Regions from separate parts of the Telluria mixta genome, predicted to be linked through region 1. Evidence: predicted binding sites of a transcription regulator. Region 1 holds the regulator's gene; each other region holds the start of a gene.
What was found. The regulator sigma-54, encoded in region 1, starts transcription at its own class of promoters, with help from an activator protein. The targets are predictions, from matches to a motif close to TGGCANGNAANCTGCTTT.
Positions count from the first base shown of each region.

Region 1 (7,228 bases):
GAGGCAGCGCACGTATCCCGCGCGGGAACGTCATGCGCAGCAGCGGCGCCATCTCGTCGGCGATGCCCTCGACGGACGTGACCCGGCGCCACACCGTGTCCGGCGCGGCGGCCAGCTCGGATTCGAAACGCAGCGAGATCACAACTCAGTTACAGGTCACGCAGTGGATGCGCGTGATCGGGCCAGACAGGCGCGAAGAACCAGGCGACCATCTCCGGCGTGACCGCATCGAGCGTGGGCGGATTCCACCGCGGCGCATTGTCCTTGTCGATCACGAGCGCGCGCACGCCTTCGAGCACTTCGCCGTGTTCGAACGTGCGGCGCACGAGCGAGCGCTCCATGCGCAGGCAGTCCGCCACGCCAAGACTCCCACCGCGCACGAGCATCTCGCGCGTCACGGACATCATCAGCGGCGAGCGCTGGCGCATCGTGGCCAGCGCCTTTTGCGCGAACGGGCCCGCATCCGTCTCCAGCGACGCCATCACGGCCGCGACGGAGTCCGCGCCGAAGTGGCGGTCGATCGCCTCGCGCTGCGCTTCCAGTTCGCTGGCGCCGGCAGAGAACGGCGCGGCGAACGCGCGGATCGCGGCGGGCAGCTCCGCGCCCGGCGTCGTCTCGATCAGCGCGCGCAGCGCATCCAGCTGCGCGCCTGGCACGAACACGTCGGCGAGACCGACGTAGATCGCGTCCGCCGCGCCGATGGTCACGCCCGTCACGCCGAGGTAGTGGCCCAGGCGGCCCGGTGCATGCGAAAGAAAATGGCTGCCGCCCACGTCCGGGAACAGGCCGATGTTCACTTCAGGCATGGCGATCTTCGAGCGCTCCGTCACGATGCGCAGGCCGCAGTCCGGCCCGCCCTGCGCGATGCCCATGCCGCCGCCCATCACGACGCCGTCCATCAGGGAGATGAACGGCTTCGGATAAAAGTGAATGAGGTGATTGAGCGCGTATTCCTCGGTGAAAAAATCTTCCAGCAGCGGGCTGCCCGTCTGCGGCGTGGCCCTGCCCGCTTCGTGGAAAAAGCGGATGTCGCCGCCGGCGCACAAGGCCTTGTCGCTGCTGCTCTTGATGACGACGGCGTCGATGCCGGCATCGATGCGCCAGGCGAGCAGCGTGGCGGTGAGCGCGCGGACCATGTCCAGCGACAGCGAGTTCAATGCCTTCGGGCGGTCCAGGGTGATGATGCCGGTGCGGTTGGCGACCCGCGATAAAACGTAGTCGGTCATGTCTCGTTGTTATTGAAATAATCAGACCGACATTGTAGCGCCCATAAAAACGAAAAGGGCGCCGATGCGCCCTTCGTTTCTGGTGCTACTGCACGCGTGGCATCACGCCGCGGCGGGCTCTTCCTCCCCACCCTCGGACATGCGCTTGATACACGCGTTGTCATGATCCTTGAGCATTTGCTTGTATTTGACGACCTGGCGGTCCAGGCGGTCCATCAACATGTCGATCGCGGCGTATAGGTCGTGCGCGGCACTGGCGACATGGACGATCTTGCCCGCGAGGCGCAGGTTGATCTCGGCTTTCTGGCGTTTTTCTTTCTCGGTGAGATTGTCGATGCAGAGGATGACGTGGGAGTCGATCACTTGATCGAAATGACGGGTGATGCGTTCGAGCTTGTTCTGTACGTATTCTCGGATGGCTGGAGTTACATCGAGATGATGTCCGCTGATTGTGAGATTCATACACACTCCTTTGAAGATGCACTGCCGTCAAGTGCGCGCATCCGGCGCAATGGGCCAGTGGTGTTGCAAGAGCTTTGCTACAGGGATTTGCGGAGACTAACGGGTGGGATCTTCAGCGCCTCACGGTACTTCGCAACCGTGCGTCGCGCGATAACCATTCCCTGTTCCCCTAGCATCTCCGCGATCTTGCTGTCGGATAAAGGGTTCTTGGGGTCTTCTGCTCCTGTCAGTTGAACGATGAGTGCCCGTATTGCCGTCGACGATGCTTCGCCTCCCGCTTCGGTGGCAACGTGACTCCCGAAGAAATACTTCAACTCGAACATGCCGTGCGGGGTCAGCATATATTTCTGAGTTGTGACTCGAGAAATTGTGCTCTCGTGTAGACCTAGTGTATCAGCTATCTCACGTAAAACAAGGGGCCGCATCGCGACTGCGCCATGGGAAAAAAAGTTGCGCTGGCGATCGACAATTGCCTGAGCTACACGGAGGATCGTGTCGAAGCGCTGGCGCATGTTCTTGATGAGCCACTTGGCTTCCTGCAACTGCGCGTTCATCTGCGTTTCCGATTTGCCCTGCTTCATCAGCGAGGCGTACAGGCTGTTCACGCGCAGGCGCGGCATCACTTCCGGATTCAGTTGCACGCTCCAGCCATCCTTGGCGCGGCGCACGATCACGTCGGGAACCACGAAGTCCGACACGTCCGACGCGAACGCCGCGCCCGGATGCGGATTGCACTGGCGGATGACGGCCTGGGCTTCGCGCAGGTCTTCGTCGTCGCAATCGAGCGCCTTCTTCAGCTTGTTGAATTCGCGCTGCGCGAACCACGTCAGGTATTTTTCGACGATGACGAGCGCCATGCGCCGCGTGACCATCGGCACACCGGGCATGCGGCGGATCTGCAGGGCCAGGCATTCGGCCGCGCTGCGCGCGCCCACGCCGGGCGGGTCCATGCTTTGCACGAGAGCGAGCGCCGTGCGCAATTCCTCGAACTCGATTTCCAGTTCTTCCGGCAGGCGCGCGTGGATGTCTTCCAGCGGTTCTTCCAGATAGCCGTTGTCGTCGAGCGCATCGACGACGAGCTCCACGAGCGCGCAGTCGCGCGCCGCGCAGCACGTCATGCGCACCTGTTCCATCAAATGTTCGCGCAGGGTGACGGGGCTCGCCTCCAGCTGCGGGCGGCCGTCCTCCTCCTCGCCGCCGCCGCTGCCGCTGCGGCCGTATTCGCCCCAGTCCTCGCCGCCTTCGCCGCCACCTTCTCCGCTGTCGCCGCCGGCGTCACCGCCTTCGCCATTGCCGCTCTCGGCGGGCGCACTGCCGCCTTCTTCGCCGTTGCCCTGGGCGGCGGGCGCCTCGCCCGCCTGCGATGACGCCGGCGCGCCGATGGTGGCGTTATTTATGGCACCGTCCGCCAGCAGGCGCACGGAGCGGTCGAGCGGATCGTCGAGCCGTTCGAGCAGCGGATTCTCGCTCAGGACCTGCTCGATTTCCTGGTGGAGCTCGAGCGTGGACAGCTGCAGCAGGCGGATCGACTGCTGCAGTTGCGGCGTCAGTGCAAGGTGCTGTGAGGTCTTGAGTTGCAGCGTCTGTTTCATGACTACATTCGGAAGTGTTCGCCCAGGTAGACGCGGCGCACCGATTCGTTGGCGATGATGTCGTCGGGTCGGCCGGATGCCAGCACCGCCCCCTGGTTGATGATGTAGGCGCGGTCGCAGATGCCCAGCGTCTCGCGCACATTGTGGTCCGTGATCAGCACGCCGATGCCGCGCTCCTTCAGGAAGCGCACGATACGTTGGATCTCGATGACGGCAATTGGATCCACGCCGGCGAACGGTTCGTCCAGCAGCACGAAGCGCGGATTGGTCGCGAGCGCGCGCGCGATCTCCACACGGCGGCGTTCGCCACCGGACAGCGACAGCGCCGGACTCTCGCGCAGCTTCTCGATCTGCAGCTCGGCCAGCAGCTCGTCGAGACGTTCGGTGATGCGCGCCTTGGTGAGCGGCTTGCCGTTCTCGCGCTGCAATTCCAGCACGGCGCGGATGTTCTCTTCCACCGTCAGCTTGCGGAACACCGACGCTTCCTGCGGCAGGTACGACAGACCCAGCAGCGCGCGCCGGTGGATCGGCAGGCTCGTGATGTCGGTGCCGTTGATGTCGATGCTGCCGGCGTCCGACGGCACGAGGCCCACGATCATGTAGAACGACGTCGTCTTGCCCGCGCCGTTCGGACCCAGCAGGCCGACGACCTCGCCGCATGCGACCTGCAGCGACACGTCACGGACGACGAGGCGCTTGCCATAGCTCTTCTGCAGCCCCTTGACGACGAGCGTGCTGCCGCCGCATTCGGCCGGCGGCGCCTGCGTCCCTGCTTCCATCGTGCGCGCCTCCGTCATTGCTTGCCTGCCGGAGCGGGGGCCGGTGCCGCCGTCGCGCGGCGCGGCTGCAGCGTGATGCTGCCGCGGCCGTTGCCCGGCTTGTCCGTGCCGTTGGCGTCGTTCAGGCCAAGCAGCTTCTCGTTGCGGTTGTCGTAGGAAATGAATTCGCTGGCCATCTCCTGCGTGACCTTCTTGCCCTCGAGCTGGCGGATGACGGCCTTCGAGAACAGCTTCACGAGGTCGCTGCGCTCGTCGTATTCGATGCGCTGGGCCTGGCCTTCGCCCCACAGGTCGGGGCCGCCGTCGCGCTTCTGGCGGAAGGTCGCGAGCTTGCCGGGATTGGCCGTGAGGATGAAGGTGCGCCAACCGTCCGGCGCTACCTTGACCTCGGCGCGGTCGGATTTCAGGATCATGGTGCCGCGCGTGATGATGACGTTGCCGGTGGCGACGTAATTCTGCGTCACCTGGTCGACGTTGGCGTTGTCGAACGCAATGTCGACGGGCTTGAGCGCGTCCGCCTTTTCGGCCGAGGCAGCCAGCGGCACCAGCAGGAAGATGGCGGCGGCGAGTATTTTTTTCATTCGATTGTCCTCTCTAATGGCTTGCCTGAGGGCTTGCGCGCGACTGGCGTGGCGGATAGGTCATCTTGCCGCGGCCACCCAGCGCGATCTGCTGCGTGGCGTTGTTGGCCACCATGCCCACCGCGTCGACCGATGCGGCGCCGAGCGTCATGTGGACCGGCTTGTCGGTCTTCGCGATCTCGTCGTCCGGCAGGATCGTCAACACCTCGGTGCGGATCCGCATCGGCTCCGCACCCGGGGCGGCCGGACGCCGGATGTCGACGTTGCCCGTCAGGTCGATCTGGTTCTGGTTCTGGCTCACGAGCGCGCTGTTGGACGTCATCGTCATCGGCGGATGCTCGTCGGTGAGACTCTGCACGACCGGCTTGTCGACGAGCGCCGTATTGTCGACCGGGCGGTGCGTCAGGCGTTCGCCCGAGATCACGTAGCGCGGCTTGCCGGCCTCCGACATGCGCACCCAGCTGAAGTTGTCGACGATGTAGTCCGGCTCGTTGCCGGCATTGAAGCCCGCCGCGTTCTCATCGCCCTGCATCACCTGCACGAGCCAGAAGCTGCCGAACGCGCAAAACACGGCGAACAGCATCAGGAGCAGCAGGCGCCAGCGGTGCGCGGTACGCTTGTAGCTTGCGGGAGCCATGGTTTCTCTTATCCGAAGTAAGGCGCGAGCGCCTGTTCGTAGGTGCCCTGGGCACGCATCACCATGTCGCAGACTTCGCGCACGGCGCCGCGGCCGCCCGGGTTCTTCGTCACATAATGGGCGCGGTACTGCACTTCCGGATGCCCGCTCGGCACCGTCACCGCAAAGCCCACACGTGTAAACAGCGGCAGGTCGATCACGTCGTCGCCGATGTAGCCGCACTCCTCCGCCGTCACGCCGGTCTTGTTCAACAGCTCGGCGAACGCGAGGCGCTTGTCGTGCTGCCCCTGGAACACGTGCGTGATCCCGAGATCGCTAGCTCGCTTGATGACGATGGGCGACGTGCGCGCGCTGATGATCGCCGTCTGTACGCCGGTGCGGTTCAGCAGCTGGATGCCGAGGCCGTCCAGCACGTAGAACGTCTTCGTGACTTCGCCGTCCGGGCCATAGGTCAGGCTGCCGTCGGTGAGGACGCCGTCGACGTCGAAGATCATGACTTTCACGCGCGCCGCGCGCTCCATGTGTGCCAGCGGAGTCACCATCAGATCACCTTGGCGCGCGTGAGGTCGTGGATGTGCAGTGCGCCCACCAGCACGCCGTCCGCATCGGTGACGAGCATCTGGTTGATGCGGAATTCTTCCATCACGGCGACGGCATCCACCGCCAGCTGTTCCGGATGCACGCGGCGCGGATTCGGATGCATCACGTCGCGGATCACGAGCTTGCTGAAATCCTGGGCTTTTTCGATCAGGCGGCGCAGGTCGCCGTCCGTGAACACGCCGACGGGGCGGCCGGCATCGTCGACGATGGCCGTCATGCCCATGCCCTTGTGCGAGATTTCCAGCAGCGCGTCCGTGAGGAGCGCGTCCGGTTTCACCTTCGGCACCGCGTCGCCGCTGCGCATCACGTCGCGCACGTGCGTGAGCAGGCGGCGTCCGAGCGCGCCGCCCGGATGCGAGCGTGCGAAATCGTCCGATTTGAAGCCGCGCAGTTCGAGCAGCGCGACGGCCAGCGCATCGCCCAGCGCGAGGGTCGCGGTGGTGCTGGCGGTCGGCGCCAGGTTCAGCGGGCAGGCTTCCTTCTCGACGGCCACGTCCAGGTGCACGTCCGCCGCCAGGGCCAGGCTCGATTCGGGCTTGCCCGTGATGGCGATGACGGGCACGTTCATGCGCTTGACGGCCGGGATCACGATGGCCAGTTCGCTGCTTTCGCCGGAATACGAGATGGCGATCAGCACGTCCTGCGCCGTCACCATGCCGAGGTCGCCGTGCGCGGCTTCGCCCGGGTGCAGGAACAGTGCCGGGGTGCCGGTCGAGGCCAGCGTCGCGGCGATCTTGCGGCCGATGTGGCCCGACTTGCCCATGCCCGACACGACGACGCGGCCTTTGCACGCCATCATCAGCGCGACGGCGCGCGGCACGCTGTCGTCGCGGCCGAGGCGCGCGGACAGCTTGCGGATCGCCTCGCCTTCGATATCCAGCGCCTCGCGGGCCAGTTCCAGCGCCCGCTGGGCCTGGGCCTCGTTAAAACTTGTCAGCATTATTTTTTCATCGGTTACACTCATAGACAAAGTATATCCGAATTGGGAAAGCAAAAAACTTGCCAGACGTAACAAACAACATATTTACGGGACCTCGCCGTCGCGCCACATGACCTCAGGCCTCGAACTCACTCTGCTTTTGCTGGGCAGCGCGGTCCTCGGCGTCGTCGCGTTCCGCATGCTGCACCTGCCGCCGATGCTGGGCTATCTCGCCGTCGGCGTGCTGATCGGCCCCCACGCGCTGGCCCTCGCCGACAACGGCACTACGACGCAGGCCCTGGCCGAATTCGGCGTCGTCTTCCTCATGTTCTCCATCGGGCTGGAATTCTCGCTGGCCCAGCTGCGCGCCATGCGCCGCATCGTGTTCGGGCTCGGGCTCGCGCAGGTCGTGCTGACGATCGTCGTGACGGT
Region 1 covers NZ_CP119520.1:1,506,335-1,513,562, forward strand. The annotation lists gene P0M04_RS06610 (Rv1443c family protein) at 1-142, opposite strand, end outside; gene P0M04_RS06615 (enoyl-CoA hydratase/isomerase family protein) at 150-1,226, opposite strand; gene hpf (ribosome hibernation-promoting factor, HPF/YfiA family) at 1,329-1,688, opposite strand; gene P0M04_RS06625 (RNA polymerase factor sigma-54) at 1,766-3,280, opposite strand; gene lptB (LPS export ABC transporter ATP-binding protein) at 3,283-4,077, opposite strand; gene lptA (lipopolysaccharide transport periplasmic protein LptA) at 4,074-4,640, opposite strand; gene lptC (LPS export ABC transporter periplasmic protein LptC) at 4,654-5,277, opposite strand; gene P0M04_RS06645 (KdsC family phosphatase) at 5,286-5,819, opposite strand; gene P0M04_RS06650 (KpsF/GutQ family sugar-phosphate isomerase) at 5,819-6,841, opposite strand; gene P0M04_RS06655 (monovalent cation:proton antiporter family protein) at 6,927-7,228, shown strand, end outside.

Region 2 (7,228 bases), 1.0 Mb from region 1:
GGAACTGCTGGAGCGCCAGCTGCGCCAGCAGATCCAGAAGGAATACCAGTCGCTGGAAAGCGGCCTCGCGGTGCTGGCCTCGATCGGCAGCACGGCGCCGTTCGTCGGCCTGTTCGGCACGGTGTTCGGCATCATCAACGCACTGGGCGCCATCGGCAAGAGCGGATCGGCCAGTATCGAAGTGGTCGCCGGTCCGATCGGCGAAGCGCTGATCGCCACGGGCATCGGCATCGCCGTCGCCGTGCCGGCCGTGCTGGCATTCAACTACTATGTGCGCCGCCTGAAAGTGAAGGCGGCCGAGCTGGATAATTTCGCCACCGACTTCGTCAACCTGGCGCAGAAGAATGGCTTCCGGGTGACCAAGGCAACCGTGCGTCCTTCCGGCAAACCGGTGCACGTGGGTGCCCAGCCTGTGGGAGCGGCAGCGTAATGGCCTTCTCGACCGGAAAAGACAGCAGCGACGTCGTCAGCGAAATCAACATCACGCCGCTCGTCGACGTGATGCTCGTGCTGATGGTCGTCTTCATCCTGACCGCGCCGCTGCTGAACAACGCGGTGCGGATCAACCTGCCCAAGACCTCCACCACGGAGCCCGCGAACCCGACGAAGTCCGTGACGGTCAGCGTCGATGGCGCCAGCAAGATCTACATCGACAAGCGCGAAGTGGACCTGGCCGCGCTGGAGCCGGAGCTGAAAAGCGTGGTGGCCACGAATCCCGAGCTGGCGGTAAGCCTGCAGGCCGACGAAGGCGTGCCGTATCGCGCGGTCGCCAAGGTGATCGCGAACATCCAGCGGTCGGGTGTGACCAAGTTGTCGGTGCTGACACAGCCTGGGGGGTGAATCCGGCACCGACAATGAAGTCTGCAGTACGAGCGCCGGCGCAGTCAGCCGGCGCTTTTTTCATTCGGGGTCAGAGCACATTCTGGCTTCAATTCGGGGTCAGAGCACATTTCCGATCAATGGTTCTGAGTATAACAACACGCTGGCAGGCGCCTACCTCACCGACGTCGGGGCGGCCAACGACGGGGTCTGAACTTGCCCCGAGGATCGTGCACAAAAAAGTGCTCTGACCCCGAATTTGGGGTCTGACCCCGAATTGGATCAATTGCGCGCTGTACCGATTGTGTCGAGCACGATGCCGGGCGTGAGCAGCTGCGGCAGCACCACCGGCCGGGAATCCCGGCCCCCCGGATAGAAGATGTAGAGCGGTACGCCGCTGCGGCCGAATTGCGTGAGCAAGGCGGTAATGCGTTCGTCCTGGCTCGTCCAGTCGCCTTTCAGGTAGGCGATGCCGGCCTGGCGGAACGCGGCGTCGACCGCGCCGTCGCTCAGCGCGACTCTTTCGTTGACGAGGCAGGTGATGCACCAGGACGCCGTGAGGTTCACGAACACCGGCTTGCCGGCCGCACGCAGCGCCTGCAGGCGTTCGGCGCTGTACGGCGTCCAGCCGGCGTCGGTCGTGGCGACCGGTTGTCCGCGCTGGATGCCGGCATGGCCCACCGCCAGCGCCGCGACGACGACCAGGGCCGCGCCGATGCCGCCGGCGACGCGCATCGACGCGGACGCAAAGCGCGTGGCGCCATACAACCAGGCCGCGAACGCGAGCGCCACCATGCCGCCCAGCGCGGCGGCGCCGGCATCCACGCCGTTCTGCCGCGCCAGCACCCACACGAGCCACACGGCCGCACCGTACATCGGGAATGCGAACGCCTGGCGCGCGCGCACCATCCAGGGACCGGGACGGGGCAGGTGCCGTTGCAGCACCGGACGTGCGCTGAGCAGCAGATAGGGCAGGGCGAGCCCGAAACCCATCGCCAGGAACACGGCCACCAGCACGGCGGGCGGCTGCGCGAGCGCGTACGCGACGGCACCGCCCATGAACGGCGCCGTGCACGGCGTCGCGACCACGGTGGCTAGCACGCCCGTGAAAAAGCTGCCCGCGTAGCCGGCACGGGACGCGAGCGAGTCGCCGACGCCAGCGAGCGTGCCCCCCACCTCGAACACGCCCGACAGGTTCAGCCCGACGGCGCACATCAGGTAGGCCGTGGCCAGCACGAACGTGGGCGACTGGAACTGGAAGCCCCAGCCGGCCTGCGCGCCGCCCGCCTTCAGCAGGATCAGCGCGACACCCAGCAGCGCGAAGCTGGCCAGCACGCCCAGCGTGTACGCGACGCCGTGCAGGCGCGCCGTGCGCGGATCGTCGCGCGCGTGATCGAGCAGGGACAGCGCCTTGATCGACAGGACCGGAAACACGCACGGCATCAGGTTCAGCACCAGGCCGCCCAGCAGCGCAAGGAGCAGGGCCAGCGGCAGCGATGCGTCGGCCGCCGGCGCCGCGTCCTCCGGCAGCGCGATGGGTGCCGTGCTCGCGGCGAGCGCCGTGTCGATGGCGTAACCGCGCGCGGCCGTGTGCGTTTTCACCACCAGCACGCCGGTCAGGCGCGCGCCGGCCTGCTCACCCGCGCGCAGCCGCACCACCAGGCGGTCGCCGTCGATGCGCGCCGCTTGCGGGGCACCCGGCGCGATGCGGCCGCGCGCGTCGTCATAGAACCACGCATCTTCGAGATCCGCGGTGCGCACGCCCGCGCCGGCTACGGTCAGTGCGACCGCCTTGCCATCCGTCGCCGCATGGACGGTGCCCGGCGCCGCCGCCGGCAAAGCCGCGTGCGCGGGCCCCACTGCCAGCGCGCCGGCGCCGGACGGCATGCCGACGGCCAGCACGGGCAGCGCGAGGCCGACCTCCGCCTGCTGCGGAATGCACACGTCCTTGCACACCAGCCAGCTCACGCGCGCCCGCACCGGAAACGTCGTGCCGGGCCGGGCGTCTTGCGGGACCGTCAAGGTCGACAGCAAGGTCGCGCGTCCCGCGTAGCCGTAGCTCGTGACGGGCCCCGTGCGAAAGCGCTCCGGCACCGGCCAGGCGATGGCGCCGGCACTGGCGCCGGCCGGCAGGTCCCAGGCAATCCGCGTGGGCACGCCCGTCTCGCCGGGATTGATCCAGTAGGTGTGCCATTCCGGATCGAGCGTCTGCTCGACGCCGAACAGGATCCGCTCGCCGGGATGCACGGCGTCGGCCGCGGCCAGCAGGCGGATGCGCACGTGGGCGGTGGCCGCGGTGTCGGTGATGGCGGGAGCGGCCGTGACCAGCCCCATGAAAAAAAACGCCAGCGCACCGAGGGTGCGCCGGCAAAAAGAGGTCAAACGTTGCATTGGGAATTACCAGCCTGGCGTGCTGCTGTAGGTAGTCGGTGGAGGGGACGCCGCCGGCGCGGCCGCGGGCGCGGGCGCCGGAGGCGGTTGATGCAGCAGCTTGCCGCTGGCCGCATACGTGACCGCCGCCGCGACGAGCAGCGCGATGACGAGACCGAGCGGACTGCCGCCGCGCGTCTTCGGCGCCGGTGCGACGCGGCCCTGCGCGTGCTTCCAGCCGGTGACCATCGGCTTGATCAGGTTGTGCCTCTTGACGACCAGGTAGAACACGATCGCGAGGATGTGCAATCCGAGCAGCACGAGCAGCACGTCCGACAACTGGTGGTGCAGGCCCGTCAGGCTGTCCGAACGCGCTTTTTCGACGAGGCTTGAGAGCGGCCCGTCGAACGCGATGTCGTCGTTGGAAAACAGGCCGGTGCCCGCCTGCACTGCCAGCAGGCCGAGGAGGCCGAACACGGACAGCGCGCCCAGCGGGTTGTGGCCGATGCCGTGCCAGCGGCCCGTCAGGTAGGCGCGCAGGCGCGCCGGCGTCGGGGCGAAGCTCAGGAAGCGGGCATGGGTCGAGCCCACGATGCCCCACACGAGGCGGAACGTCACGAGGCCGACGATGGCCAGGCCCGCGCGGCCGTGCCAGTCCATCCAGTCGCCGCCCAGCTTGGCGGTGACGAAGGCCACGAGGACGGCGATCACGAGGGACCAGTGGAAGATGCGGACCGGCAGGTCCCACAGGCGGATGCGGGTCGCGTGCGCCGTCGGCGCCGCGACGGGGCTGCTCGGATAAAGGTCTGCCTTGGCGGCGGTGCGGTAATTCATGGCCATCGTCACGAACGGTTACTGCGCCTGGGCCACGGCCGGTGCCGGTGCGGCGGCCGGCGGCGCGGGCGGCTTGATGTGTTCGACGACGCCGCCTTGCTCTTCGTAGTCCAGCGTGCCGGCCGCACCCGCGACCTTGAAGCCGCGCAGCGTCAGCAGGTCGCCCGCGGCGCCGGCGCGGTGGGCGCGGTTGGACACGGTCACGATCTGGCGGTCTTTCGGGATGTATTTCAGGTACTTCTCGAGGTCCGCGTTCTGGATGCTCAGGAAGACCGGGAACGAACCCTTGGACGGCAGTTCGTCCGGACGGCGCACGTCGAGCACCAGCACCTTGCCCGGCTGGAGCAGCAGCTTGTCGATCTCGGCGCGCGAGAGCTGCTTCGTCTTGTAGGTCCACGGCTGCGGTGCAGCGGCCGGTTTGGCGGCGGCCGGCGCTGCCGCTTCCTGGGCGAACGATGCGGCGCCGGCGAGGAGCAGGGTGGCGGCGATGGTGGTCTTAAGGATGTTCATGTGTCGCTTTCATTGTTGTTGGGGGTGTCTTCATCGTTGCAACTACCGTGCCAATCGTTTGCCCCGGATTTGCGGGCGGTGTGCGCTTTCGTACTGCTGGCTAATCCAATGTCTGCTGAAAAGCGAACACCGCATGCCGCGCACTGTTCGCAAACCAGCAGTCATCACACAAGGCGCAGAACCACCGCCCTGCATGGCAGGAAGCCCGAGAAATCAAGGGTTTGCGGCATCCAATCACGCAATTGCGCGGAGCTGGCGCGATAGTTGCAAAGAGAGAGGCGAGACCATCACCACGCGCATCAACTTTTAGGATCGGATGAACCAATGAGGGAGTCAGTCAAATGAAAAGCAAGGCTTTGTATCTTGCCGTCGCCTTGAGCTTCGCAGCGGCGGTCGTCTCCGCCGCTGACCAGGACAAGCCGGCAGTCGTACCGGCGAAAGACGCGCCGGCCGCCGCCGCGTCCAAAGCGTGGGCGTATACGCCGGCCGTGGCGCCGGCCGAGCCCACGGTCAAGCAAAAGAAATGGGTGCGCACGCCCGTCGACGCGTACGTGCTCGCGAAGCTGGAAGCGAAGGGCATCAAGCCGTCGCCGGAAGCGGACCGCGCCACCTTCATCCGCCGCGCCACGCTCGATACCTGGGGCATCCTGCCGACGCCCGAGGAAGTGAAGGCGTTCGAGAACGACAAGTCGCCCGACGCGTACGAGAAGCTGGTCGACCGCCTGCTGGCATCGCACCACTTCGGCGAGCGCCAGGCGCGCCGCTGGCTGGACCTCGCACGCTACGCCGACAGCACCGGCTTCCAGAACGATAACACCCGCCCGAACAACTGGCGCTACCGCGACTACGTGATCAACGCGTTCAACACGGACAAGCCGTTCAACCGCTTCATCCAGGAACAGCTGGCCGGCGACGAGCTGTGGCCGGAAAGCCAGGAAGCGCGCATCGCGACGGGCTTCCTCGCCGGCTATCCGGACAACTTCAACTCGCGCGACCTCGTGCAGCGCAAGTACCAGATCGAGACGGACATGACGGACCTGGTCGGCGAGACCTTCCTGGCGTCCACCATCGGTTGCGCGCGCTGCCACAACCACAAGATGGACAAGGTCAGCCAGAAGGAATACTTCCAGCTGCAGGCCTTCTTCGCCAACACGTCGGTCAACGAGAAGACGCCGCTGGCCAAGGGTTCGGAAACGGAGTTCGACAAGGAGTTCCAGAAGCAGCAGGCCGCGTACAACGAGGCGACCAAGGACATCCGCGCGAAGATGAAGGCGATCCTCGACACGGTCCGTCCCGAAGGCCGCCAGTACTACAACGAGCGCTACCTGAGCGACAGCCGCGAATCGATCTTCAAGCCGGAGAAGGACTGGAACGCGCTGGACCGCTGGGTCAACTGGCGCAAGCAGTCGGTCGCGTCGGACCAGGAGATCATCGCCTTCCTGAAGCGCACGGCCGAGGAAAAGGACCGCGCCGACTTCAAGCCGGAGAACGTCGCCAAGTATGAAGAGTACAAGTCGCTGCAGGAACAGCTGAAGAAATTCGACAAGCTGCGTCCAGCGAAGGGCTCGGCCACGTACACCACCGCGTTCGAGCTGACGAGCAAGGAAGTGCCCGAGACGCGCATCCGCTTCACCGGCATCCACGAGAAACCGCTGGAAGCCGTCGAACCGGGCATCCCGGCACTGTGGGGCGGCAAGGACGTCAAGCTGGACATCCAGCCGACCGATAAATCGTCCGGCCGCCGCACCGCGCTGGCCAAGTGGGTCAGCAGCGAGAGCAATCCGCTGACGGCCCGCGTGTACGCCAACCGCGTGTGGGCGCAGTACTTCGACAAGGGCATCGTCGCCACCGTCGCGGACTTCGGCCGCGCCGGCGCCAAGCCCACGCACCCGGAACTGCTGGACCACCTGGCCACCGGCTTCGTCCAGAGCGGCTGGAACGTGAAGAAGCTGCACCGCGAGGTCCTGCTGTCGTCCACGTACCGCCAGGCCTCCAACGAGCGTCCGGACGTGCAGAAGGTCGATCCGAAGAACGAGCTGCTGGCGGTGTATCCGCGCAAGCGCCTGGAAGCGGAAGAGATCCGCGACTCGCTGCTGTACGCATCGGGCCTGCTGGTCGACAAGGTGGGCGGCCCGTCCGTGTTCCCGCCGGTGCTGAAGAAGGGCGACGGCGGCGGCAAGTCGCGCGACTTCGCCGGCAACCGTGCCTGGACCGTGTCGGACAACAAGGAAGACTGGTACCGCCGCAGCCTGTACGTGTTCACGCGCCGCAGCTTCCCGTACCCGATCACCCAGAACTTCGATCCGGCCAACCCGAACAACCCGCACCACAAGCGTGACGTGACGACGACGCCGCTGCAGGCGCTGACGATGTTCAACAGCGACATCGTGTTCGAGTGGAGCCAGGCGCTGGCCGGCCGCGTGATCAACGAGGCAGGCAACAACGAGGACGCCCAGCTCAACCGGGTCTACGAGATCCTGTTCTCGCGTGAGCCCAACAAGACCGAACGGGCCGCGCTCAAGAGCTTCCTGGCGCAGGAACAGATCGCCATCCGCGAGAAGGCGGCCAGCGGCCAGTTCGAGGTTGCCGTGCCGAGTGGCCTGAAGGATGCGAAGAAGATCGACCCCGTGCGCACCGCCGCCTTCGTCGATCTCGTGCATGCCGTCGCCAACTCGAACGATTTCGCATATCGCTT
Region 2 covers NZ_CP119520.1:464,123-471,350, reverse strand. The annotation lists gene P0M04_RS02090 (MotA/TolQ/ExbB proton channel family protein) at 1-430, shown strand, start outside; gene P0M04_RS02085 (ExbD/TolR family protein) at 430-840, shown strand; gene P0M04_RS02080 (protein-disulfide reductase DsbD family protein) at 1,102-3,210, opposite strand; gene P0M04_RS02075 (cytochrome b/b6 domain-containing protein) at 3,217-4,023, opposite strand; gene P0M04_RS02070 (rhodanese-like domain-containing protein) at 4,042-4,533, opposite strand; gene P0M04_RS02065 (DUF1549 and DUF1553 domain-containing protein) at 4,875-7,228, shown strand, end outside.
Region 2: P0M04_RS02065 (DUF1549 and DUF1553 domain-containing protein) is a predicted target of sigma-54. The motif match lies at 4,787-4,804, and genes of this name have one in related genera.

Region 3 (7,228 bases), 860 kb from region 1:
GCGCCTCTTCGTCAAATGGAAGGGCGTGATCCGCTATCTGTCCGGTTTCACGTTTTCGCTCTATGTGTTCCACATGCCGCTCGCTGTCCTGATCTGGAACGGGCTGCACGTGCGCTCGCCGGCCCTGTTCATGGGCCTGTTGCTGGCGGGCGTCTGGGTGCTGGGCATGCTTACCGAGCAGCGCAATAAATGGTACCGGTCGCTGCTGGGCAAACTCTGGCCCGGCAACACGGCGATGGGATACGGCGTGGCAGCCGCACGCGCCGGCACTGCGGTCTCCGGCGGACAGGCGGCGCTGGACACGTCCGACCTCGTCGACTGACCGTGACGCAGCCCGGCCTGACGCGCGCCGGGGCCGATGGCAATACAACAGCTCTTCATTAATGTATAGCCGTAAAGCTAACGTGCACTTAGTATTGAACGATAACAATTAGCCGCGCGACCCGCCGATGAAATCTTCCCTGTCCTCCTACCTGAACCTGCTGCGCCTGCTCGCAGCGCTGGCCGTCTACATCGCGCACGGACAGAACTTCACGAAATTCCGCGTGCCCTACGTGGGCGACCTCGGGAGCGAGGCCGTGTTCGTGTTCTTCGTGCTGTCGGGGATGCTGATCACGTTCTCGGGCACCAAGCAGCCCGACGGACCCGCGTTCCTGCGCGCGCGCTTCATCCGGCTGTGGTCCGTGTGCCTGCCGGCGCTGCTGCTGACGCTGGTCGCGGACACCATCGGCCAGGCCATCTCGCTGACCGCGTATTCGCCGATGCAGCCGTATAGCCTGTTCAAATGGGTGGCGTCGATCGGCATCAATGCGCTGTTCCTGAACCAGGTCTGGCAGGCCAATATCTACCCGGGCACGAACGGGCCGTTCTGGTCACTGTCGTATGAATTCTGGTACTACATCCTGTTCGCCGCCGCCGTGTACGTGACCGGCAGGAAGAAAGTGCTGGCTGTGGCAAGCGCGGCGCTCGTCGCGGGGCCGGCGATCCTCGTCGGGTTTCCGATCTGGCTCATGGGTTCGGGCCTCCATTTCGCCGTGGCGCGCTATCGTGCTTCGACACTGGTTGGCTGGGCGTGCTGGGTCGGCTCGTTCGCGGCCGTGTACGCGTTTTCGTTCTTTGACCTGGGGCACGTGCTCGCCCAAGCATTCCCCGGCATCGCCGCGGGCGCGAAGTGGAAGGTGGATTTCTGGCCGGAGAGCTATCTGATCGGCGCGATCGTCGCGCTGAACATCTACGGTTTCGCGGTCATTGGCGACCGGTTCCAGGCCCTGCTTAAGGCATGCGCGGCGCCGATCCGGTTTGGCTCCGACATCAGCTTCGGCCTCTATCTGTTCCACTATCCGCTCATGTATCTGGTCAAGGCAGTGATGTTCGGCACGGGATTCACGGCCGGGCCGGTGCTGATCGGCGTCGTGTACACGGTCCCGATCGTCGTCGCCGCATTCCTGGCGCTGCAGTGCGAGAAGCACAAGAACCTGATCGGTGTGGCGATCGACCGCGTGACGGCGCTGGCCGGCGCGGTCGCGACGTCGCCGGCCAAGCGCGTTGTGACGCCCGAACTCGAGGATCCGCTGCAACGGTCTCCGTCGTCGGCCGCGTCCGGCGAGGACAAGCTCCTGATGTGAAGGTGCCGCGGGCCGACGTTGCACCGGCCCGCGTGACGCTTACTGTTTGAGAGTGCGCTCGAACAGCTGGTAAATCCGCCGATACTCGTCATACCACGCCTCCGGCTGCACGAACGAATGCCGCTCCAGCGGATACGGCGCCAGCTCCCAGTGGTCCTTCTTCAGCTCGATCAGCCGCTGGGCCATGCGCACGGAGTCCTGGAAGAATACGTTATCGTCGATCATGCCGTGCGCGATCAGGAGGTGGCCCTTCAGGTTCTGCGCGTATTCGATCGGCGACGACGTTTTATACGCGTCCGGATCCAGGTCCGGCGTATTCAGGATGTTGGCCGTGTACTCGTGGTTGTACGTGGTCCAGTCGGTCACGGGACGCAGCGCGGCGCCGGCCTTGAAGACGTCCGGCGCGCGCAGCATGCCCATCAGGGTCATGAAGCCGCCGTAGCTGCCGCCATAGATGCCCACGCGGGCCGCGTCGCCCTGCTGGTTCGCGATCATCCAGTTCACGCCGTCCAGGTAATCGTCCAGTTCCGGATGGCCCATCTGGCGGTAGATCGCCGTGCGCCATTTGACGCCGTAACCCTTCGACGCGCGGTAGTCCATGTCGAGCACGACGTAGCCGTTCTGCACGAGCAGGTTATGGAACATCTGCTCGCGGAAGTAGGGCGTGTAGCGCTGCGTGACGTTCTGCAGGTAGCCCGCGCCGTGCACGAACATCACTACGGGATATTTTTTACCCGGCTCCAGTTGCGCGGGGCGGTACAGCTTGGCCCAGACCGGATCGGCGCCATGCGTCGACGGGATCGTCACGAACTGCGGCTGGATCCACTCGCGCGCCTTGAAGTCCGGCGTGCGCGTGTCCGTCAGCCTGACGGCGTCGCCGCCGTGCGACGGCAGGGTCGCGAGCTGCGCCGGCAGGTACGGGCCGGAATAGTGGACGAGCAGCTTGTTCTGGTCCGGCGACAGGCGGAAGTCCTGCACGCCCGCGAGGCTGCTGACTTCGCGCGTGGCGCCGTTCGACGCGTCGACGGCGCAGACTTCGTACGTGTGCGGCGCCTTGCGGTTGCACAGCACCCAGGCGGTGCGGCCATCCGCGGACCACGCGACGTCGCCCGCTTCCCATTGTCCCTGCGTGAGCGCGCGCGTGCGGCCGCCCTCGTCGCGCACGTACAGGTGCGCGTAGCCGCTTTCCTCGGACAGGTACCACAGGGTCGAGCCGTCCGGCAGCCAGCCGAATTCATTGTTGTCGTAGTTGACCCAGGCGTCGTCCGTCAGGCGGTGCGCGGGCTGGAGCGCCGCGCGCGGCAGGTCGACGGTGGCGATCCAGCGCTCCTTGTTGTCCACCGCGCGGAACATGACGGCGACGTTGGCGCCGTTCTGGCTCCACGTGATCGCCTCGCCGTCGAAGCCGATCATCACCGGGCGGTTGCCCTTGAGCGGGTCGAGCTTGTGCTCCGCGCGCTGTCTGGCCAGCGGGTCCACCGCGATGCCGGGCAGGGCGTCCAGCGCCAGGTCCTTCACGTCGCGCGTCGCGAGGTTCACGAGTTTGAGACCGTGGCCGGCGGGGTTGTTGCGGCCCACGCGCGTGCGCTCTTCCGAGAATTCCTCGTAGCCGCTTTCCGTCACGTAGCGGGGCATCTTGCCGGCGCGGCCCTTGTCCGCGTTCTTCGGACCCGTGACGACGAGCAGCCAGCGGCCGTCCGGCGACAGCGCGCTGTTGACGATCGCGACCTTGTCGCCCAGGTAGATGGGCGCTGGCGCGCGGGTCGGGTCGGCGCGGCGCTGTTCCTCGGCCTGCATGCGGGTCGCGTCGCGCTCGTCCTTCTGGCGCTTGAGGATCGTCGACAGGCGCAGCTGCATGTCGCGCAGCGCGTCCGGTTCCGTCACGTTCGGATCCTTGGCGGCGCGCGGCAGGGCGACGGGGCCGGCCACACGGTCGTTGCGGTCCCACGCGAACCAGTCGTCGCCGATGCGGTACTGTACGCCGCGTTCGTCGGCCGTGTACTGGACGGCCTGGATCGCCACGCCATTGCCGCGCGTGATCTGCACGAGGGCGCCCGATTTGAGGTCGCGCTCGAACAGGTCGCCGTTGCGCACGACGACGGCGCGGGTGCGGGCGCGGTTGTACAGCATTTCCGGGCTGTCCAGCTTCGCCTGCTCGGCATCCGTCACCTGCGCCGCGGTGCCGGCCTTCGCCGCGTTCACGCGATACGTGTCGCGCAGCGGCGAGCCGGCGCGCTTCTGTTTATAGATGACCTGCTTGCCATCCCAGTTCCACCACGCCGCTTCCACGGGAGGACCGATCCAGTCGGGGTTGGCCATGGCCTGGTCGAGGGTCACGGGCGTCGAGGCGGCGGCGGGTAGCGCCAGCAGTGCGGCGAAAACGGTAAGGACAGGGAGTCGCATCATCAGTCGGGTGGATAAATGAAGAACAAGAATGCTTTTCTTGGTGAGAAATTGCAAAAAAGCATTCTAGCTCAGCCGACTCTGGTGCTGGGCGGATTCGCGAGCGGGGAGTGGCGCGCGTGCGTAAGTACGGTGGCGTACACAAGCAATATTGCGGCGCACAAAAAACAACGCCCGGCCAATGCCGGGCGTGTGGAGACGATGTGGTCAGCTGGTATTATGCAGCTGCTTTCGGCTTCGCGTATTCGCCCATCCACAGTTCGGTCGGCTCCTGAGCCAGCCACAGTTCGGACGGAGCGGTCAGCGACGGGTTGCGCACGAACATCACGATGCGGGTGACGACGGCGGCTGCGGCGATGGCGACGGTGAGGTATTCGATCGGGGTCATGATGTGTATCCTTGGCTTGATTAATTGTTCGGCGTTTCGCGGACGGCTTCCGGTGCCAGCGCGGCTGCGCAGAACGGGCCCAGGATGATGATGCCGGCTTGCTGCTGCATCTTGCGGCGGGCCAGGGCGCCACTGCCCGGTTGGGCGGCGTCCGGGACGATCAGGCCGCCGTGCGCTTCGTACAGTTCGATCGCAAACTTGCGGATCTTGCCCAAGGTGTCGGCAATGTGCTGGCGCAGCGTCTTGTTCTGCGCCTGGGTGATCGTTGCGGTGTTCATGGTCATCTCCGGTAAGAAATCTGTCGTGTTGCGATGCAGTATAGGGACAACCACGTCATAAATGAACTTTTGATTTGTGATGCTTCCTATGTGTTTCGTGAATATTTTCTGTGCGACAACTAATGTTGATCCGCACCCTGAAATTCGGAACATGAATATCTGAGTGGCTGGCCCGGAACTTGCATATCCAAAGGGCATGAAACCGCCGTCCAAGGTCCAGCGCACCCTGCGCATCGTCGTCGTCAACACCGCGTCCAGCGAGGCCGCGGATGCCGCCGCGCTCGCCGCGCAGGCAAGGCGCAACACGGCACTGCGCATCGGTCTGCTGGAATCGGGCTACGACATCGTCGCCTCGCTCCCCGCCGACATCTTCCTGCCCGAGCGGATCGCCCAGATCCAGCCGGACATGATCATCATCGACAGCGAATCGGACGCGCGCGACGTCCTCGAACATATCGTGATCGCCACGCGCGACGAGCCGCGGCCCATCGTCCTGTTCACGGACGACCAGACGCCGTCCAGCATGGATGCCGCGATCGAGGCGGGCGTCAGCGCGTACATCGTGGACGGGCTGCAGGCCGAGCGCGTGAAACCGGTGCTGGACGTGGCCATGAAGCGCTTCCACCGCGAGCAGAAGCTGCTGGACGAGCTGTCCGACACGCGCCGCCAGCTCGCCGACCGCAAGCTGATCGAACGGGCCAAGGGCGTGCTCATGGCGCGCAACCGGCTGACGGAGGAAGAGGCCTACCAGCGGCTGCGCAGCATGGCGATGAACAAGAAGCTCAAGCTGGCCGAAGTCGCCCAGCGCATCCTCGACGTCGAGGATCTATTAGGCTAAACAAAGGATACGATGGCTCACGCATTCATCGCCGGCTCGGACCGGCCGGAAAAGACCGTGATCAGGGCCGGCTTCATGCCCCTGACGGATTGCGCGTCCCTCGTCATGGCGTCCGTGCTCGGGCTGGACGACAAATACGGCATCAAGCTCGAACTCGCGCGCCAGCATTCGTGGTCGGGCATGCGCGACCGCCTGTTGCAGGGCGAGATCGATGCGGCGCACGTGCTCTATGGCTTGCTGTACGGCGTGGAGAACGGCATCGGCACGGCACCCACGCGGATGGCCGTGCTGATGAATCTGTCACGGAATGGCCAGGCCATTACCCTGTCGCGCGCACTGGCCAGCCAGGGCGTGACGGATCTCGGTACCTTGGCCGCCGCCATGCGCAGGGGGACCCGCCGCTTCACGTTCGCGCACACGTTCCCGACCGGGAACCACGCGATGCTTCTCTATTACTGGCTGGCGGCGGGCGGCATCGATCCCGTGCGCGACGCCCAGGTCGTGACAGTTCCGCCCAGCCAGATGGCCGTGAACCTGGCGGCCGGCCACATGGACGGCTTTTGCGCGGGCGAACCGTGGAGCGCCCGCGCCCAGCTGGACGGCAGCGGCTTCACCGTCGCGACGAGCCAGGACATCTGGCCCGACCACCCCGGCAAGGCGCTCGGCGCGACGGCTGCCTTCGTCGACGCGAATCCGCACGCGTGCCGCTCGCTGATCGCGGCCGTGCTGGAAGCGGGGCGCTGGCTCGACGCGTCGGAAGAGAACCGGGACGCGGCGGCCGAGGTCCTGGCCAGTCCCGCCTACGTGAACGCGGACCGCCGGGCCATCGCCGCGCGCCTGCATGGTGAATATGACAATGGCCTGGGACGGCGCTGGATCGATCCCGACCCCGTGCGTTTCCACGACGACGGCGAGGCGAATTTCCCGTACCTGTCCGACGCGATGTGGTTCATGACCCAGCACCGGCGCTGGGGCCTGCTGCGCGACAACGTCGATTATGCGGTCGTGGCCGGCCGCGTGAACCGCGTGGGCCTGTACCGCGAGGCGGCCGTGCTGGCCGGCGTGCCGGCGTCGTCCACCCTGATGCGCCGCTCCGTGCTCATGGACGGCAAGGTCTGGGATGGTTCCGACCCGGACACGTATATCTCATCCTTTCCCATCCGCCGCGAATATTGCGCTACGTCTAGCTGATGCTTCATTTACGTGCGTCATAAGCGTGCATGGTGCACTGCAATGAAGCGTGCAAGGCCCGGTAAATACGGTCTCCCCCCTGAAAACCATCTGGCACGGGTCTTGCAAATACGGAGGTAAAGGATCAACGGCGATCCCTGAGTAAAAAGCGCCGGTCCAACGAGGGACCGGCAACAGGACAACGGCGTCCGCTGCACCCGCTTGAACGATTTCTGGAATCGTCTTCGCGGCCAGGCAGCGGGCGCCTTTTCGTTTTCAAGAAGGGAATAATAATGGCCGGCAAAGCAAACAGTATCAAGCTATTCTCCTTTGATACGCCCCAGATGCGCGCGTTCCACCTGACCTGGGTGGCCTTCTTCGTCTGCTTCTTCGCCTGGTTCGCCTGCGCACCGCTGATGCCGGTGATCAAGGGCGAGTTCCATTTGTCGGTCAGCCAGATCGCCGACATCAACATCGCGGCCGTCGCCATCACCATCATCGTGCGCCTGATCATCGGCCCGCTGTG
Region 3 covers NZ_CP119520.1:641,781-649,008, reverse strand. The annotation lists gene P0M04_RS02845 (acyltransferase family protein) at 1-322, shown strand, start outside; gene P0M04_RS02840 (acyltransferase family protein) at 450-1,625, shown strand; gene P0M04_RS02835 (S9 family peptidase) at 1,665-4,028, opposite strand; gene P0M04_RS02830 (hypothetical protein) at 4,246-4,416, opposite strand; gene P0M04_RS02825 (hypothetical protein) at 4,437-4,694, opposite strand; gene P0M04_RS02820 (ANTAR domain-containing response regulator) at 4,891-5,532, shown strand; gene P0M04_RS02815 (CmpA/NrtA family ABC transporter substrate-binding protein) at 5,545-6,723, shown strand; gene P0M04_RS02810 (MFS transporter) at 6,996-7,228, shown strand, end outside.
Region 3: P0M04_RS02820 (ANTAR domain-containing response regulator) is a predicted target of sigma-54. The motif match lies at 4,863-4,880, and genes of this name have one in related genera.

Region 4 (7,228 bases), 330 kb from region 1:
AGCTTCGTTTTACCCATGAGTGAATTCCTTAAAGATGTGCCACGTTACCTGCCCATCGCGTGGGCGATCAGCCGTCGCTTGACCAGAGGCAACTTATCCAGCAAGTTTAATCCTAAATTGCGAACCACGCGCACGGGCTCCAGATTTGCGCCGAACAGACGCTCCAGGCCATCCGTGGCGAGTTGCATCAGCAACACGTCTTCCTTGCGCGCGCGGGCATAGCGCGCCAGCACGCGCTCGTCGCCAAGGCCCTGGTGGGCGTCGCGCGCGGCGATCGTGTCGAGCAGCGCATTGATGTCGCCGAAGCCCAGGTTCATGCCGTGCCCGGCCAGCGGATGCACCGCATGGGCGGCGTCGCCGATGAGCGCCACGCGCGGCGCCGTGATCGCATGCGGGCGCACGAGCGCCAGCGGGATCGCCTTGACGTCTTCCGGCTGCAGCGGCTTCAGCAGGCCCAGCTTGTTCTCCGAATACTCGCCCAGGCGGATCGCCAGTTCGCCCAGCGATTCGTTCATGATGGTGTCGGCCAGCGTGTCCGGCGCGGACCACACGAGCGACACTTTATTCCCCGGCAGCGGCAGCAGCGCGACGATCCCTTCCTTGCACGTGAACCATTGATAGGCCACGTTGTGATGCGGCTTTTCGCACGCAAAATTCGCCACGATGGCGCGCTGGTGGTACGAGCGGTAATCGATGCCGATGTCGCACTGCCCGCGCACCCAGGAATCGCGTCCGTCGGCGCCGACCAGCAGCTGGGCCGCGAGCACCTTGCCGTCTTCCAGCTCGACCTCGACGTCGTCGGCACTGCTCACGATGCGGCAGGCGCGTCCCGTGACGGTCTCGACGTTCTGGGCGAAGCGCAGCGCCGCATCGAGCGCCTGGTTCAGGTTGCTGTCCTCGACGATCCACGCGAGCGAGCCCGCATGGGCGCCGAACGCATCGAACCCGAGATGGCCGCCCTGCTCCCCGTCGCCCTGCACGTCCATGGCGTCGACGGGCGCCACACGCGCCATGTCGAGCGCGCCCCAGACTTTCAGCGACGACAGCAAAGTATGCGCCGTGTGGTTGAGCGCATAGACGCGCACGTCCCAGGGCTTGTCGCCCGACGCGGTCGACGTATCCTGTGCCTCGGGCCGCGCGGGCGGCACGAGCAGTGTGACGCTGTGCCCGGCCTGCGACAGGCCCAGCGCCGCCGTCTTGGCGATCGCGCCATTGCCGACGATGCAGATGTCGCTGCGGCGCGCGACGTTGCGATGAGGTGCGGAGGAAGTGGTCTGTGTGCTCATAATGAACATTATAGACCCTTCACCATGGCCTGCTCCCGGCGAACGGGACGGACATCTTGCCCACCCCCGTCCAAAAATTACTCGACAGGACTTGCAGCTTCGCAAACCCGTCGCTATAATCATGCCTCCTTTGGCCTGGTAGCTCAGTTGGTAGAGCAGAGGATTGAAAATCCTTGTGTCGGTGGTTCGATTCCGCCCCGGGCCACCAAAGAATTCAGCAGTATTTAACGAAACGCCAACCCATGCAGGTTGGCGTTTTTGTTTCTCGAACGGGATATCATGAACGTCGAAGAGCTGAAGTCATTTTGCCGTGGATTCGCTGGCGCGACCGAAGTGCTGCATGGCGCGCCCACGAACGTTCTTGCATACGCCGTTGGCGGAAAGAACTTCGCTTATTTCAAGACGAGCGAGCCGGAAAAATGGCGTTTCAGCACGAGAGTCTCGACCGACCGTTTTGTGGAACTGACAGACATTCCTGGTGTGAAGCCGGCTCGCTACATGGGACGTTTTCACTGGGTGACGATCGTCCAGGTCGAGCATTTCCCCCCTGCGTATCTGGCGGAACTGGTCGAGTGGTCGTATCGGAAAGCCCTCGGCTCACTCAGCAAAGCCGCACAGCGTGCCATTGCGGGAGATAAGGAAGGATAAGAGAGCGGCAATGCTGCAAAAAAAACGCCACCCGAAGGTGGCGCTTTCTTTTTTTATTACTGCTTATTTAGCCTGCTTGCGACGACGCGAGCGCAGCATTGCACCTGCACCCAGCAGCATCAGCGCAGCGGAAGCCGGTTCCGGAACATTCACCGGCGGGATAACCGCGCCGAAACCGTCGATATAGGCATAACCCGTGTGACCGGTCGGCGAGCAATCGGCCGCCAGAATCGACAACGTGAAATCATGGCCCGACAGCGACGAATCGATTGCGAGCTGTTCGATTTGCCAGGTCGGCGTGTAATACAGGTCGCCAGTCACCGAGAAACGGCCGTCGACGCCACCACCACCCGCACCGGCGTTATACACGCGGTTGATCAGTACGGTACCGGTCGTATCGTCGGTCAGCGTGATCAGCAGTTCGGCCGATTCATCGGCGCTGTGACCGCCGTTTTCCAGCACGGCTTTCCAGGCGAAGAAGACGTTCGCTTCGGTGTAATTCGTCACTTTCTGGCTGAGGACCGAAGCGTTACCGCCGAACGTGGTGTCTTCCACGCGGTACGAATACTGGCCCGAATAGACGGTCGAGCCCAGCAGCCCGCCCAGCAGCGGATCCGACGTGCCTGCGGTATTGATGGCGGAACGGGTGGCCGGCCCCGTGTACAGGCTGCCACCCGGCAGGAACGTTGCCGGCGTCAGTCCGGTATTGCCGATGAACGAACGATTACCCTCCCCAGTCGTCCAGCCGTTCGTATTGCCGTCTTCAAAACCGCCGTTGATAAAGGCGCCGGCGTGTGCGGTACCGGTAATGGCGGTGAATGCGAGGGCAGCGGCCAGCGCAAATTTTAGTTTCATCTCAGTGGTCCTTTCAAGTGGATAAACGTTATAGGTGCAACGAATGCATGCGACACCTTAGCAATTCCCGTGCCACCGCCTTATCTATTTGAAAGAAAATGGATTTTTTAAATGCGCACTGATATAGATCCCAGCACTGTTAAATACTCCGACATTTAAATCGGGTAATTCACCGATGGCTGATGAAACATATGTATTCTTAATACCCGTCGCGCATTCACATTATGGATATACTTTTATTACTATGCGCAAATTATTTTACTTTGAAGAAAATTTGATTATCTGTGATATTTTGAATTAATTCAAAATAGAAATCTATTTAACCGACATCCCATAAATGCAATACCTCTTCCGCAATAACATCAGGAAATTCCTCCTGAAAAAATAATTTTCCTTTTGGAACCCGGCGTATTCCCTGCGAGCGCGGGAAAATACGGTCCAGGTAAGCGGCATCCGCCATGGGAAAGATGATGTCGCTGGCGCCCCACACCATTCGCACCGGCACCGTACTGCGCCTGAGCGCCGCCTCGATGCCCGCGAGCGGGTTCGGCGCCAGGGCGTTGTGGAACGCGTGGTACTGCCTGCGCCGCAGCGGCGTGCTCACCAGCGGTGCCACGTAGTAGTCGATGATGTCGTCCGTGAGCAGCGCAGGGTCGTGGTACACGGCCGCGCCGAACGTCGCGCGCGCCCGATTCCCGTCGGCCAGCCATGTCGCGGTGTCGTCGGCCAGCGTGCCGGCACGGGCCATGTCGAGCACCGGCTGGATCATCGGCGGCGGGCTGTTGGGCTCCGTGTCGCAGTTCGTCAGGAGCAGCGTGCGTACCCGCGCCGGATAGCGGACCAGGAACATCTGCGCGACCGCGCCGCCGCTGTCGGCAGCGACGATGTCGGCCTGGTCGACGCCGAGCGCATCCAGCAGCGCCGCCAGCATCGCCACCTGGGCGGCGGGCGCCACCGACTGGTCCTCCGGGACCTGCGAGTAGCCGAGGCCCGGAAAATCGGGGGCGATGCAGCGCCGGTACGGGGCCAGGCGGTCGATCGCGCCACGCCATTGAAAGCCATTCAGCGGCGCCCCGTGCAGGAACAGCGCCGCCGCGCCCTTGCCCCGCTCGACGTACGCGATGCGGCCGCACGGCAGGTCCACGTAACGCCGCGCGTGACGGTAGCGCTCCACTTCCGTTTGCGGCGCCGCCTGCGCACGGCCAGCCGCCACGGCCGCCGCGGTCATGTACAAGAAATCCCTGCGTTTCATACCGACTCTCCTTCGATGCGTTGGACATGGAAGGATGCTAGTGGCGCGCGCCACGATCTGCGCGCACCGGCGGCCGACAGCGGACACAAACGGATGATTTCCTTGTACATTGGCGAGACGCGTACCGGAGGATCCGATGACCGACCGCCCCGCCTGCTATCCCAGCCCGTCCACCGCCCCGCTGCCGCTCCTCGACGTCCTGACGTCGCCGGTGCCGCCGGGCCGGTTCGATTCGCCCGTGGACGAGCGCCACGTGCTGTGCCTCCACCTGGGCGCGCCGGTGCCGGTGTCGTACCGGGCCGGCAAGGCCGAGCGGCAGGGCGTGCGGTTGCACGGCCAGTTCTGCGTCGTGCCGGGCGGCTCGAGCACCCGCTGGACCCTGTCCCGGCCGGCCACCTCGCTGCTGCTGCGGCTCGCGCCCGCGCACCTGCGTGCCACGGCCGAGGACATGGGACCCGGCGCGCGCACCTTCGACCTCGCGCCGGCGATCCACATCCGCGATCCGCAGATCGAGCGCATCGGCTGGATGATGCAGGCCGAGGACCATGCCGCCCACCCGGGCGGCAGGCTGTTCGCCGACAGCCTCGCGTCGGCACTCGCCGTGCGCCTCGTCGCGCTGCAGTCGCCTTTGACGCCCGTGCCGGCGCGGGCGCTGCCGGCCTGGCGCCTGCGCCACGTCATCGACTATGTCGACGCCCACCTGGACCGCGACCTCACGCTCGCGGAATTGGCCGCCGTCGCGGGGTTCAGTCCTTCGCATTTCAAGGCGTTGTTCAAACAGGCGACAGGTACGCCGGTCCACCGGTTCGTGCTCGAACGGCGCGTGGAACGGGCGCGCCTGCGCCTGCTCGAGGGGCAGGACAGCGTCACGGCGATCGCGCTCGACTGCGGCTTTGCGCATCCGAGCCACATGGCGCGCTGGATGCGCCGGCTGCTGGGGTTCAGCCCCTCGCAGCTCCGCAGTTAGTCAGCGTTTGGGCGGCTGCCCGAACAACGAAAAATCGGGCAGCTTGCCGCGCGCCTGCAGGTCGGCCGCGTCGCCGATGCGCAGGATGGTCGCCGGCCTGCCGTCGAACGCGGGCCAGTCGGGCAATCCCTGGCCGTTCGGCGTGCCCGAGCGCGCGAAGTTCGCCCAGGTGTCGGCCAGGCGCGTGGCCAGCTGCCGGTCGTACGTCGACCACGGCCGCGGATCCTGGCCGAGATGGTCGAACACGTACTGGATCTCGGCGCCATGTCCCGCCCCGCAACCATAGCCGCACGGCGTCAGGGGTTCCGCCGGCCGGTGCGTGAAATAGTAGAGGTAGGGCCGGGCCTTGCCATACTGCGCCTGCAGCGACGCCCAGTACCACGTGCGCCAGCCCCACCAGTCGTTCGTGAGCTGGTCGATGGACGCCCTGGCCTGTGCATCGGTGGCGCCCGGATAAGCAGCCAGCAGGGCGGCGGACGGCGCATGGCCCAGCAGCTTCGTCACGAGCGTCTTGTGGGCGGCGGCCGTGAATTTGTCCGTGCCGAGGATTTCCGGTGCAAGATCCTTGCCCTCTTCCGCATTCCAGCCCGCGAGCAGGGGCACGTCGTTCTGGCGGCGGTTGCGGTACGTCGTCGTCAGGTCTTCGCGCAGCAGATGGCCGTCGACGATCGGATGCGGCGCCCACGCCGGTTTCTGCAGCGCGGCGACGGGCAGCGCGCGCAGGTCCGCGAGGCGCTTCGCCCCTACCGCGCTGGCGAACGTCACGCCCGCCTTCTCCGCGGCCGTGCGGTCGAACAAGGCGTTCTCGCTGGCGTCGATCGGCATCGCGAAGTTGCCGCTTTGCGAGATCGCGCGCTGGAACAGGCCCTTCGCCAGCGGTGACGCGACGAGGACCGCAACCGATTCGCCGCCCGCCGATTCGCCCATGATCGTGACGCGCGCCGGGTCGCCGCCGAAGGCCGCGATATTGTCTTTCACCCAGCGCAGCGCCGCGACCTGGTCTTCCATGCCCTGGTTGCCCGACGCTTTATCCGGCGACTCCGCCGTCAGCTCGGGATGCGCGAAGAAGCCGAAGATGCCAAGGCGGTAATTGATGGTGACGACGACGACACCGCGCCGTGCCAGGTTGCCGCCGTCATAGCCGGGCTGGGCGCCCGTGCCGCCGTAATAGCCGCCGCCGTGGATCCAGACGATGACGGGGAGGTTCTGCGCCTTCGCGGGCGCCCACACGTTCAGGTACAGGCAGTCTTCGCTTTTCGGATCCGGCACCCACTGCGCGGTCTGGGCGCAGGCCGGCGCATAGGCTTGCGCGGACTTCACGCCCGGCCATGGCACGACCGGCTGCGGCGCGCGCCAGCGCAGCTTGCCGACCGGCGGTGCCGCGAACGGCACGCCCAGGAACGTATTCACCCCGTCGGCCGCCGCGCCGACGATTTGCCCTCCCGTGACCCGCACCGGGTCAGTCACCTGGGCCGCCTGGGCCGCACAGGCCAGCAGGCATCCGGCGACAGCTGCCGCACTTCTCATGATGTCTCCTAGATATTTGTCGAAATGACATTCTAACGGCCGTCTTTTCGGACACACCGCTGTGTCAAAAATAATTATCGAAATAATGGTTTTCGCGCCTGCAAAGCTTTGGCACCTCGGATACAGTTATCGACATAATGATTATCGCGATAAGTAATTCGCGGCAGCAGATTATCTGACCCATTTACCGGAGGAATCGAAATGAACCAGTCCATCGCCCGCACGCTGCGCAACGTCTTCGGCGCAGCCGCCCTCACCGTCGCTGCGCTCGGCACGGCCCATGCACAGACCGCCGACGCTTTCTCGTCCGTCAAGCAGATCAATGCGGGCGTACTGAACGTCGGCTACGTCGACGCAGGTCCGGCCAATGGTCCCGTCGTGATCCTGCTGCACGGCTGGCCGTACGACATCCACAGCTACGTCGATGTCGTGCCGCTGCTGACGAAGGCCGGTTACCGCGTGATCGTGCCGCACCTGCGCGGCTACGGCACGACCCGCTTCCTGGATCCGAAGGCCGTGCGCAACGGCGAGCCGGCCGCGCTGGCGCAGGACGTCGTCGACCTGATGGATGCGCTCAAGATCGACAAGGCGACCCTGGCCGGCTACGACTGGGGTGCGCGCAGCGCCGACATCGTCGCCGCGCTGTGGCCCGAGCGCGTGAAGGGGCTGGTGTCCGTGAGCGGCTACCTGATC
Region 4 covers NZ_CP119520.1:1,180,072-1,187,299, forward strand. The annotation lists gene P0M04_RS05235 (DsbC family protein) at 1-17, opposite strand, end outside; gene P0M04_RS05240 (FAD-dependent monooxygenase) at 45-1,286, opposite strand; tRNA gene P0M04_RS05245 (tRNA-Phe) at 1,419-1,494, shown strand; gene P0M04_RS05250 (MmcQ/YjbR family DNA-binding protein) at 1,566-1,934, shown strand; gene P0M04_RS05255 (PEP-CTERM sorting domain-containing protein) at 1,998-2,789, opposite strand; gene P0M04_RS05260 (alpha/beta fold hydrolase) at 3,109-4,041, opposite strand; gene P0M04_RS05265 (AraC family transcriptional regulator) at 4,178-5,008, shown strand; gene P0M04_RS05270 (carboxylesterase/lipase family protein) at 5,009-6,535, opposite strand; gene P0M04_RS05275 (alpha/beta fold hydrolase) at 6,737-7,228, shown strand, end outside.
Region 4: P0M04_RS05255 (PEP-CTERM sorting domain-containing protein) is a predicted target of sigma-54. The motif match lies at 2,847-2,864, and genes of this name have one in related genera.